2 regions of the Paenibacillus ilasis genome follow, and region 1 is predicted to be linked to the other one. Evidence: predicted binding sites of a transcription regulator. Region 1 holds the regulator's gene; the other holds the start of a gene.
The links. Region 1 encodes LexA, which represses DNA repair genes until DNA is damaged. Its sites were predicted from a motif close to CGAACATATGTTCG; they were not measured.
Positions count from the first base shown of each region.

Region 2: a site for LexA is predicted at 2,450-2,463, ahead of ACETK5_RS01010 (SPL family radical SAM protein). Genes of this name have one in related genera too.

Region 1 is NZ_JBHDJG010000001.1:3,565,011-3,569,708, forward strand. Features, by position in the region: gene ACETK5_RS15975 (hypothetical protein) at 13-537, opposite strand; gene ACETK5_RS15980 (DUF896 domain-containing protein) at 699-905, opposite strand; gene ACETK5_RS15985 (LysM peptidoglycan-binding domain-containing protein) at 1,170-1,541, opposite strand; gene lexA (transcriptional repressor LexA) at 1,717-2,343, shown strand; gene ACETK5_RS15995 (hypothetical protein) at 2,412-3,224, opposite strand; gene ACETK5_RS16000 (RNA polymerase sigma factor) at 3,217-3,762, opposite strand; gene ACETK5_RS16005 (hypothetical protein) at 3,912-4,325, opposite strand; gene glnA (type I glutamate--ammonia ligase) at 4,478-4,698, opposite strand, start outside.
Region 2 is NZ_JBHDJG010000001.1:176,108-180,805, reverse strand. Features, by position in the region: gene ACETK5_RS01020 (ATP-dependent DNA ligase) at 1-396, shown strand, start outside; gene ligD (non-homologous end-joining DNA ligase) at 402-1,319, shown strand; gene ACETK5_RS01010 (SPL family radical SAM protein) at 1,302-2,390, opposite strand; gene ACETK5_RS01005 (TetR/AcrR family transcriptional regulator) at 2,622-3,197, shown strand; gene ACETK5_RS01000 (serine hydrolase domain-containing protein) at 3,247-4,317, shown strand; gene ACETK5_RS00995 (YitT family protein) at 4,380-4,698, opposite strand, start outside.

The DNA of each region.
Region 1 (4,698 bases):
CTATTCTATATGTTAATTATGCTCCACTGGAATTTGATGAGTCTTTGCGAACTCTTCCAATCTTTCGCCCATCGCTTTTGTATCATAAAGATTCATCATACGCGAGAATACCCAGTTGCCTGCTTTCCCCTTGCCTTGGATCACGACGGAACCCGAAGCCAATTTGATCTTCTCGATATCCGATACAGCCAAACGACGTTCCCGATTGAACTTCATCGTGGAAACGGAAGCACGCTCAATCTTCAAATAAGGTTTGCGTAGGAAAATCATGAGCGCTAACAGGATATACAAGCTGACACCAACCCAATTCAACACGTCATTGCTTCCGCCGGCTGCCTGGGATGTCGCCGTTCCGAGAAGCGCATACAAACCAGCCAGTGCAACGAGTACTAACGGAAGAACATACTTACGCCCCTTAAACACGTCATGCTTATCATTGACGGCAGAGCCTTGGTATGAGGTCAGTCCCTGCTTTTTACGCTGCTTGTTCAGCTGTGACATATTTTTGTTGACTTTTCTTTCCCATGATCGTGACATATAGTTCCCCCTGAACTCAATTTCAAAATATTACCAATCCATATATAAACTTGGGGTAACCGTATTCGATTCCACGAATAATCGGCACCCCAAGTATTATAATTCTATCCATCTATCTGGTCATGAATCCACTGTTGTAGATCCATGCGACAGTTGATCGACTAATGCTTTAATCGCGGGCCGCCTTTTTGTTCATTTTCATCAACCCATTCGATCGAATCCAGCTGTTGTCTAAAATTACTGCGAATATTATTAAGGTATATTTCCCGAAGCTCAGCCCGTTCTTTGAGCTCTTCCGGGGTCAATCCCTCACTCTTCTGTTTTCTTGCTAGTACATTGATGCGTTCAACCAAAGTATCGATGTCCATGACTTCTCCTCCAATTCCGATATCATGTATAACTTAAACATGTGAAAAAGAGCTTGTCAAGGCAACAGCACCCTTGCAAACTCTTATTAAGAACAAATATGAACATATGATGCCATAAATGGGTTCCTCTATGTTAAGAAATCAATAGTCGTCTATTATAAACACGCTTATACTGCGTGAAATCACTTCGTTAGGCAAGCTTAGAAATATAAAGCGAGAAGTAGGGACATATATAAGGAAAGGTTTGCTCTTAGCGTCGTCCAATTACCAGACCGGTAAAGACAACACCTCTCCGGCCTGTATATCCGGACCTTTCAATCCGTTAATTCTTCGGATGCTATCCAGATAGACTCTCGTATCCATATCTGCCGGTTTATGAAGGGAAGCAATTCGCCACAAACTATCACCATATTGAACAATAACCTGCTTCTCCCCAGTGGGCTTGTCCATCCCCCCGGCAAAAACGGAATATGCTCCTGTCCAAAATGAAGCTACGATCAAGAGGATGAATAAAAGCTTTATAAATGGAATGGATGCCATTCTGGACTTCAATTGATTGCTCCAAGTCTCCGAGGAATTCTTCGTTTGCACTGGAACGTTCTCATAAATGCTGCGGTATGTACTGTATTTCAACATGGAATCATCATCTCCCAAACAAGTGTTCTCTTATGGATTTATATTAACACGAACACCTGTTTGATTCAATACCCAAAAGAACATTTGTTCTATTTTTATTTAGAACTTATGTTTGTACGAACGGAAGTTCTATGTTATAATTTTCCCAAACGTTACTAAATGGGGTTGATACGGCATGTCGAAAATATCCAGCCGCCAGCTGGCGATCTTAGAGTTTATCCGCAACGAAGTTCGTAGCAAGGGTTACCCGCCTTCTGTCCGGGAAATCGGCGAGGCTGTCGGACTAGCCTCCAGTTCAACGGTCCATGGACATCTAGACCGTCTGGAGAAGAAAGGCCTCATTCGCCGTGACCCTACGAAACCAAGAGCCATCGAGCTCCTTGGCCAAGAAGAGTCCGATAGCGCGAACCTGTTTACCCACACCATTGCCAGAGTGCCTGTTGTCGGTAAAGTCACTGCAGGTGTTCCTATTACAGCCATGGAGAACATTGAAGATTATTTTCCGCTCCCGCAGCATTATGTAGGCGACGATAAGGTGTTCATGTTGTCGGTTGTCGGTGACAGTATGATCGAAGCTGGCATTCACAGCGGCGACTATGTCATTGTTCGCCAGCAGCAAACTGCAGACAATGGCGACATTGTTGTAGCGATGACCGAAGAAGACGAAGCAACGGTAAAGACCTTCTACAAGGAGAAGGATCATGTACGATTGCAACCGGAGAATCCTACCTACGAGCCACTGCGCCTCAACCATGTTACGATTCTCGGTAAAGTAATCGGACTCTTCAGGGACGTCCACTAATTTCATATATCTATGAATATAAGAGGTTACCTCCCTTAATTGGATGGTAACCTCTTTACTTGTTTTATTTAACTCGCAGGGGATTTCATTGTATTGCCTTGGACTAGTACCATAGCATTTTGCCTAAGATCCAGCCGATACGTTCGCGTGAGTTTAAAGTCTGAACCTTCTCCGCCAGGCCCCTCCGTGGACTCTAGAACAAGCTTATTATCTTTCACCATAGGAATCGTGCCTGGTCTGTAATAGGAAGTGTCGGATACCATCATTTCTTCCTGGAACCGGAGCTGCACTGCATGACCCGTTTCATGATCAACGGCGAATGCGTAGATTTCTATCCCATGGCAATCCTTATATTGCGGTGCAAGTATAAATACATCAGCATCCTGAAACGGCAAACGAATCATATCGACTGCTGCAGAGGTCGGTTGAATAAAAGTAATGTCCTCCAGCGTGGCGACTTCACCCGTAACGCCATGAGAAGGATATCGTACGCTGTAGTTTCCGGTAAACGACAGGTCGGTTTCGAGGCCGAAGCAGCTCGGTGCTCCCAATGTCGTTATTTTTTCCTTTTCTACAGCAACCACACTCAACCTTCCCCTATCTGTTACGCCTTGTGCTCGGATCGTCTCTTCCGTACCATGAGGTAAAGTCCCTGCTCTCTGTTGTTCCTCTCTGCCAAAAGGCAATTGAAAGGCAATTAAAATAGTCAGAAGCATTAATCCTCCAGCAAATCCAACTTGTAAGTGCTTCCGACGTTTAGGCTTGCTGTCGGTGAAAATCACGGACCTATGCACGTTTTTTTTCATTTCGGATGTGAACTTTTCATCTGAAAAGGGAGCGTTTTTAGCCCGGGAATACCATTCTGGTTTATCCTCATTCATCGCCATTCTCCTTCAACAGGTTCTGTACTTTTTTCCTTGCTCGATACAGTCTTGATTTTACGGTACCCGCTGCTAGGTTAAGGAACTCCGCAATCTGATTTATTGACATCTCATAGTAAAGATCCAGGATCAACACCTCCCTGAACTTCCTGGGTAAGGTCATAATCATGGCCCATATTTCATTGGTATACTGCCCATCCAAATACTCTACTTCCGCCGACCGGCTTGAGGCATCTGTGAGCAGCTTGTCCTTGAGGGTCACCTTCCGAAAGAAAAAAGTTTGTTTATATCGAAACGCGGTATGTCTTGTAATTGTAAGCAGCCACGTTTTTAGCGTCGCCCGACCGCGAAAGGTATGTATGCCAAAATAAGCTTTAATAAACACCTCTTGAGCAATATCGTCAGCCAGTGCTTGCTGTTTGGTCAGAAAATAAGCGTAATTCCAGATATCATTTCCGTATAAGTTCATGATTTTATCCAGTGTCTGTGTGTCCATCACCGTCATCTGCTTCAAGTATTCCAGCTCCAACCGATTCACCTCGTCTAATTAGAGTCATGGAAGTGAGCAAAGGTTCCCTTTTTTCGAAAAATAAAAAAAGAATCTCCCCTTTTATGGAGGGCGATTCTGTATTAGCTGCATTCCATGAACGGTTCTACAAAACCATAAACCAAAATCTATTGCCATTGCTATGAAACTAACGGAGCCTCTTCCCAGGCCTGTTTAAATTGAGAACCGAATCTTCGAATGGATTCTTTGTCGGACGTTAACTGAAAATCCTGTTCAGACCCGTAAAAACGCAACTGATATATTCCTTTTCGATCCATCTGTTCCCAGCTCAGATGGTATAAATGTTTTTCAAAAGATATAAATAAGCCGTCTAATTTAAAACCATTTAAATACTCAAGCGGAAATTCAGCAGTTACCGAAACAAAGTTCCTTATTGTCATATTGGTCCACCCAAAATTCAAATCATAAATGATTCGGTTAGCTTGAAAGAACTTAAAATTGATCTGGCATCCTTCATCCTCACCAGCAATACGAGATATAAACGCGAACGCCGCCCGAGTTCCTTTCTCTTCGCGGTCGCTTAGAGTTGCCATTTACGAGCCTCCTTCGTTGTTCCACTTACCAGCTTTTCACCTACTCACTAATTTTATTTGAAAGCCGACTAATATGCCATAAGTCCTGTTGGATCAATTTCATTGGAAAAACAAAAAAACCCTCACGCCTTACGGCGCGAGGGATTCCTCTATTAATACATGGTAATGTACTGATCGCGTTCCCATTGGTGAACTTGCGTTCTATACATATCCCACTCGATTTCTTTCAGTTCATAGAAGTGAGCCAGCGCATGATCACCGAGTGCATCGGAAATGACTTCGCTGCGGATCAATTCGTTAAGAGCTTCTTTCAGGTTTGCCGGCAAGCTAGGGATGCCTTCCTCAATGCGCTCTTCTTCCGTCATCACATAGA
Region 2 (4,698 bases), 3.4 Mb from region 1:
TGGGAGGGCATTGTGATGAAGCGCCTCTCCTCTCCTTATCGTGAAGGCAAGAAACATCGGGATTGGTACAAGAAAAAGATTGCCGTGAACTTGACAGCCACCGCCGTCGCCATGATTATCAGGGAAGGCCGCGTGGCCAGCCTCGTCATTGCCGATGACGACGGCAACTATATCGGCCGGGCTTCCCTGGGGCTTAATGAGCAGACGAAGAAGAGGCTGCTGCAATACGCCGAGAGCCATCGTGCTGAGGCGATATGGAATACGCTTCATACCGACCTGAAGAAAGAACAGCTGGCCTGGCTTAGCCAGCCGCTTTCGGTTCAGGTCACATTTCTCGAGTGGAGTCAGGATGGCATGATGCGCCATCCCAAACTCGTATCGATTGAGGGGGTGTAAACAATATGGCTCGTACCGTCAAAGGCACCCTGACGATCGAGGGACAGGAGATTCAAATTACGAATCCCGACAAACCACTATGGCCTGAAGTCGGCATTACCAAAGCGATGTATCTGCAAAAGCTTGCGGCCATCTCCCCGTTCCTGCTCCGATACTGCCGGGGAAGGCTGCTCACGACCATCCGGTATCCGCACGGGGCCGAAGGCGAATCCTTCTATCAGAAAAATGCGCCGGAGCCGCTGCCGCCTTTTGTTCAGACCTATGTCCACGAAAATATTAACTACGTGCTGTTGAACGGACTGCCGGAGCTGCTCTGGCTGGGGAATCTGGCTGCGCTTGAGTTTCACCCTTCCCTGCATCTGGCAGGCAGCACTCTGCCCTGCGAATGGATGATTGATCTGGATCCTACGCTGCCGGAGGAGCCACGGATCATGGAAGCGACCGCGATTGTAGGGGACGTGCTGAGCTCCTTGGGCCTGTCCTCCGTCCCAAAAACCTCAGGCGCTACCGGGGTGCAGATCATCGTTCCGATTCCGGAAGGCATTACGTTCGATGAACTTCGTACGGTCGGCCAATTCGTGGGGCAATATGTAACCGAGAAGTTCCCTAAGCTGTTCACCATCGAACGGCTTAAAAAAAATCGCGGCGATAAGATCTACTTCGATTATCTTCAGCATTACAGCGGAAGGACACTCGCTGCTCCATATACCCCGCGGGCCCGGCGGCTTGGGACCGTCTCCACACCGCTCACTTGGGACGAGGTCCGTCAGGATGTTTCTCCCACGGAATTTCATCTGCTGAACATTGAAGAACGGCTAAAAGAGAAGGGCGACCTGCTTCAGAGCCTGCCTCCCCAACCGATAGAGAACGTCATCCGACATCTGAAGCCCCAAGGAAAGGGATCGTCAAAAAGGAAAGGATAACTGCTCAATATCCGGCATAAGCTCCTTGCCGGAGACTGGCGCTGCCGGTTGAGGCAGCTTCCTTGGCTGTGCAGGAGCAGCCAGGTCCCGGACTGAACGAAGATGATCGCGAGCGCCTTCCTGCGTCTCGTTCTCTTGAGAAGTCCCGCTTGCAATCGTCCCGGATTCACTCACTATGGCAGTAGATGCCCCCGTGGTCAGTCCATTCAGCTCATATTCGTTCAGCAGCCTGGCCGCCATCGATTTGAAGGAACGTACGTAATGCTCTTCGGCATATGCGCCCTGTCCATATAACTCGCGGTAAGGCTGTACCACTTCGGGAAACTGGTGTTTAAGTGTTTCGATATACCATTTCTTCACGTCACGCGACAGTCTCAGTAACGAGATCATCGCAAAAGAAACACCCCTCACCTTCGCCTGCGACAAAAGATCCCTCAGTTCCGACTCCTTATCCGTCAAAAAGGGCAGCACAGGCGCCACAAACAAGCCCGTTCGTATGCCTGCAGCCGATAATCGGTGGATCGTATCGAGCCTGCCCTCCGGATGAGGCGATGCCGGCTCCAGCTTCCGGATGATGTCCCCATTCAGCGTGTTGAGACTGATGTTAACGGACACATTCTCCATCCGGGTCAATATGTCCAAATCCCTGAGCACGAGCGGAGAACGCGTTGTAATGCTCGTGGAGATGCGGTATTTAGCGAGCAGCTTCAGGCACTCCCGCGTAATCCCCTCCTTGCCCTCGATCGGCTGATACGGATCGGTTGCCGTTCCGATCGTAACCTGTCCAATCGATCTGCGCATCGCTTCAATATCATGATCAAACTTCCTCGCCGCACTCGATAACTGCTTCTCCAGCGCTTCGGCTGCATTCGACTTCATAAAGATATGATGCTGAAACTCATCTTCCGCCCCCATACCGATAAAGGATTGAAAAGCGCGGGCATAGCAAAAGCTGCATCCATGCCCGCATCCGCGGTACGGATTAATGGACCAATCGAAGGGCATCCTCTCTTCCTTTACTCTGTTTAAAGTCTGTTTGGTCGTTACCCGTTCATATAACGTACGAGCCACTCCTCTTCCTCCCCTCTGATCCTGTATTATTACTGTATTTTGAACTATTATTATTTTAACAAACATATGTTCTTATTATAAGTGGGTTTTACTGGATTTTCAAATTAACCTCCAGCAACGCTTCATCATAATATGTTGAACTTGGTCCAATTCCGCTTTATAATTAATATATATCATGTGATATATATCGATTGTTCTACATATAATTAATCCAAGGAGTTGCAGACAGCCATGGCACCGAAAACGAAGTTCACCAAACAAGATATCGTGCTAGCCGCATTTGACATTGCCAAGACCGATGGAATCGAGTCCATTACGATTCGTAAAGTAGCTGAACGTCTGGGCAGCTCCATCGCGCCGATCTATGTCAATTTCAACGATGCTGAAGAACTGGTTCAACAGGTCGTCGAAAAGGCCTTCCAGGTGGCCAGAGGATTGATTACAGAGCAGCAATCCGGGCAGCCGTTCCGGGATATCGGCATGGCAAGTCTCCGGTTCGCCAAGGAATACCCTGTACTCTACCGGGATTTGATTATGAAGAACAATCCCCATATGAAGAATACCCCGGAACAAATTCGTGAGGTTATCGTGTTGATGAAGCAGGACCCGGAGCTTTCGGGATTTTCTGATCAGGAGCTGCAATCTATTTTATTGAAAATGCAAACCTTTCAGACAGGTCTCTGTGTCATGCTAGCCAATGATTTATTCACGGAGAGTATGGATGACATCAAGATGATCCATATGATGGACGAAGCCGCTGAAGATTTCATACGTGCCGCTCGTTTGCGGAAACAGCAGGAGAAGTGAAGCTGTATAAGGCATCGATAAATAACAATCTGTGGGAGGTATATGGAGAATGGGAAGATACCTGGAGCAGTCGCTTCTGGATGAATGCTTGGCTCGGCTCGCTAATAAAAGGAATGTGTTTAGCACGGTTTTATGCGTTGAGGACCAGATGCAATCCCTTTCCCTTGTCAGCAGCGGCGGGGAGATGCAGACCGAGGACCGCTATTTCATTGCCAGCGTGACCAAATTGTACGTGACAGCTGTACTTTTGAAATTACGGGCGGAGCAGCGGATTGGGCTCGATGATCCAATCGGCAGGTACCTTTCAAAAGAGATCATGGCGGGACTCCATATGATGGAGAACAGGGATTACACCGAAGAAATCACGGTCAAACAGTTAATGTCCAATACGTCAGGCATCCCGGACTATTTTTCCGGGGACGTCTTCTCGGATCTCATTGCCGGGCATGATCAGGCTTGGAGTCTGGACAAAACATTGGATGCAGCCAGACGGCTAAAGCCCAAATTCAAACCTGGCCAAAGAAATAAAGCCCAATATTCCGACACCAACTACAGGCTGCTTGGACAAATAATCGAGAATATCAAGGGCGAATCCATTCAGAACGTATTCAAGGAGTACATCTTCGACAAGCTGAATCTGACACAAACGTATTTTTTCGATGATCCCGAGGATACCAGCACCGTTCCTTTCTATTTTAAGAAAAAGCGTTTGGACCTTCCTTTGTACATGGCGTCCATCGGAGCGGAAGGCGGCATTGTCTCAACGGCAAGGGAAACGATGATGTTCCTGCGCTCCTTTTTTAACGGGGATTTGTTTCCGATCAGCGATTTGGATGAGCTCCAGAGGCAATGGAATTTTCTATGGGCACCTGGACCCTTTTTCTATGGCATCGGCATTTCAAGACAGCCGCTCTCTCCATTCGGCCTAGGGCGAGGACTTATCGGTCACTGGGGGCAATCCGGCGCATTTGCCTTCCATCACCCCGAATCAGGACTCTATTTCACCGGAACCGTGAACCAGGCCGTGGGTCAATCCGCGGCAGTGCAGGCGATGACAAGAATCATTCGTCAATATGGGCGAGAGAAGAAGGCGCTTCGCCTGCACGCAGATGCCCCTTAAACAAAAAAATGTTCCACCCGTGTTAACTCTCAACATGGGTGGAACATAACACTTCATGGTTATTAGTGAATGGCTTTCTTCTTAAAGCGGCCGCCCTTCACATCATGGATGTTCCCGATGGCGACAAAAGCCTGGGAGTCCCAATCTTCCACGATCGATTTGAGTTTCGCTTCTTCCAGACGGGTAATGACAACAAAGATAACCTTCTTGCTGTCCCCGGAATAAGCGCCCTCACCATCCAGATAGGTTACGCCGCGTCCCAAACGTTGGGTCAACGCATCACCGATCTCCTTATGCTTATCACTGATAATCCAAACCGATTTGGATTGATCAATGCCTTCGATTGTAATGTCAATCAGTTTAAACGCCAGGTAATAAGCA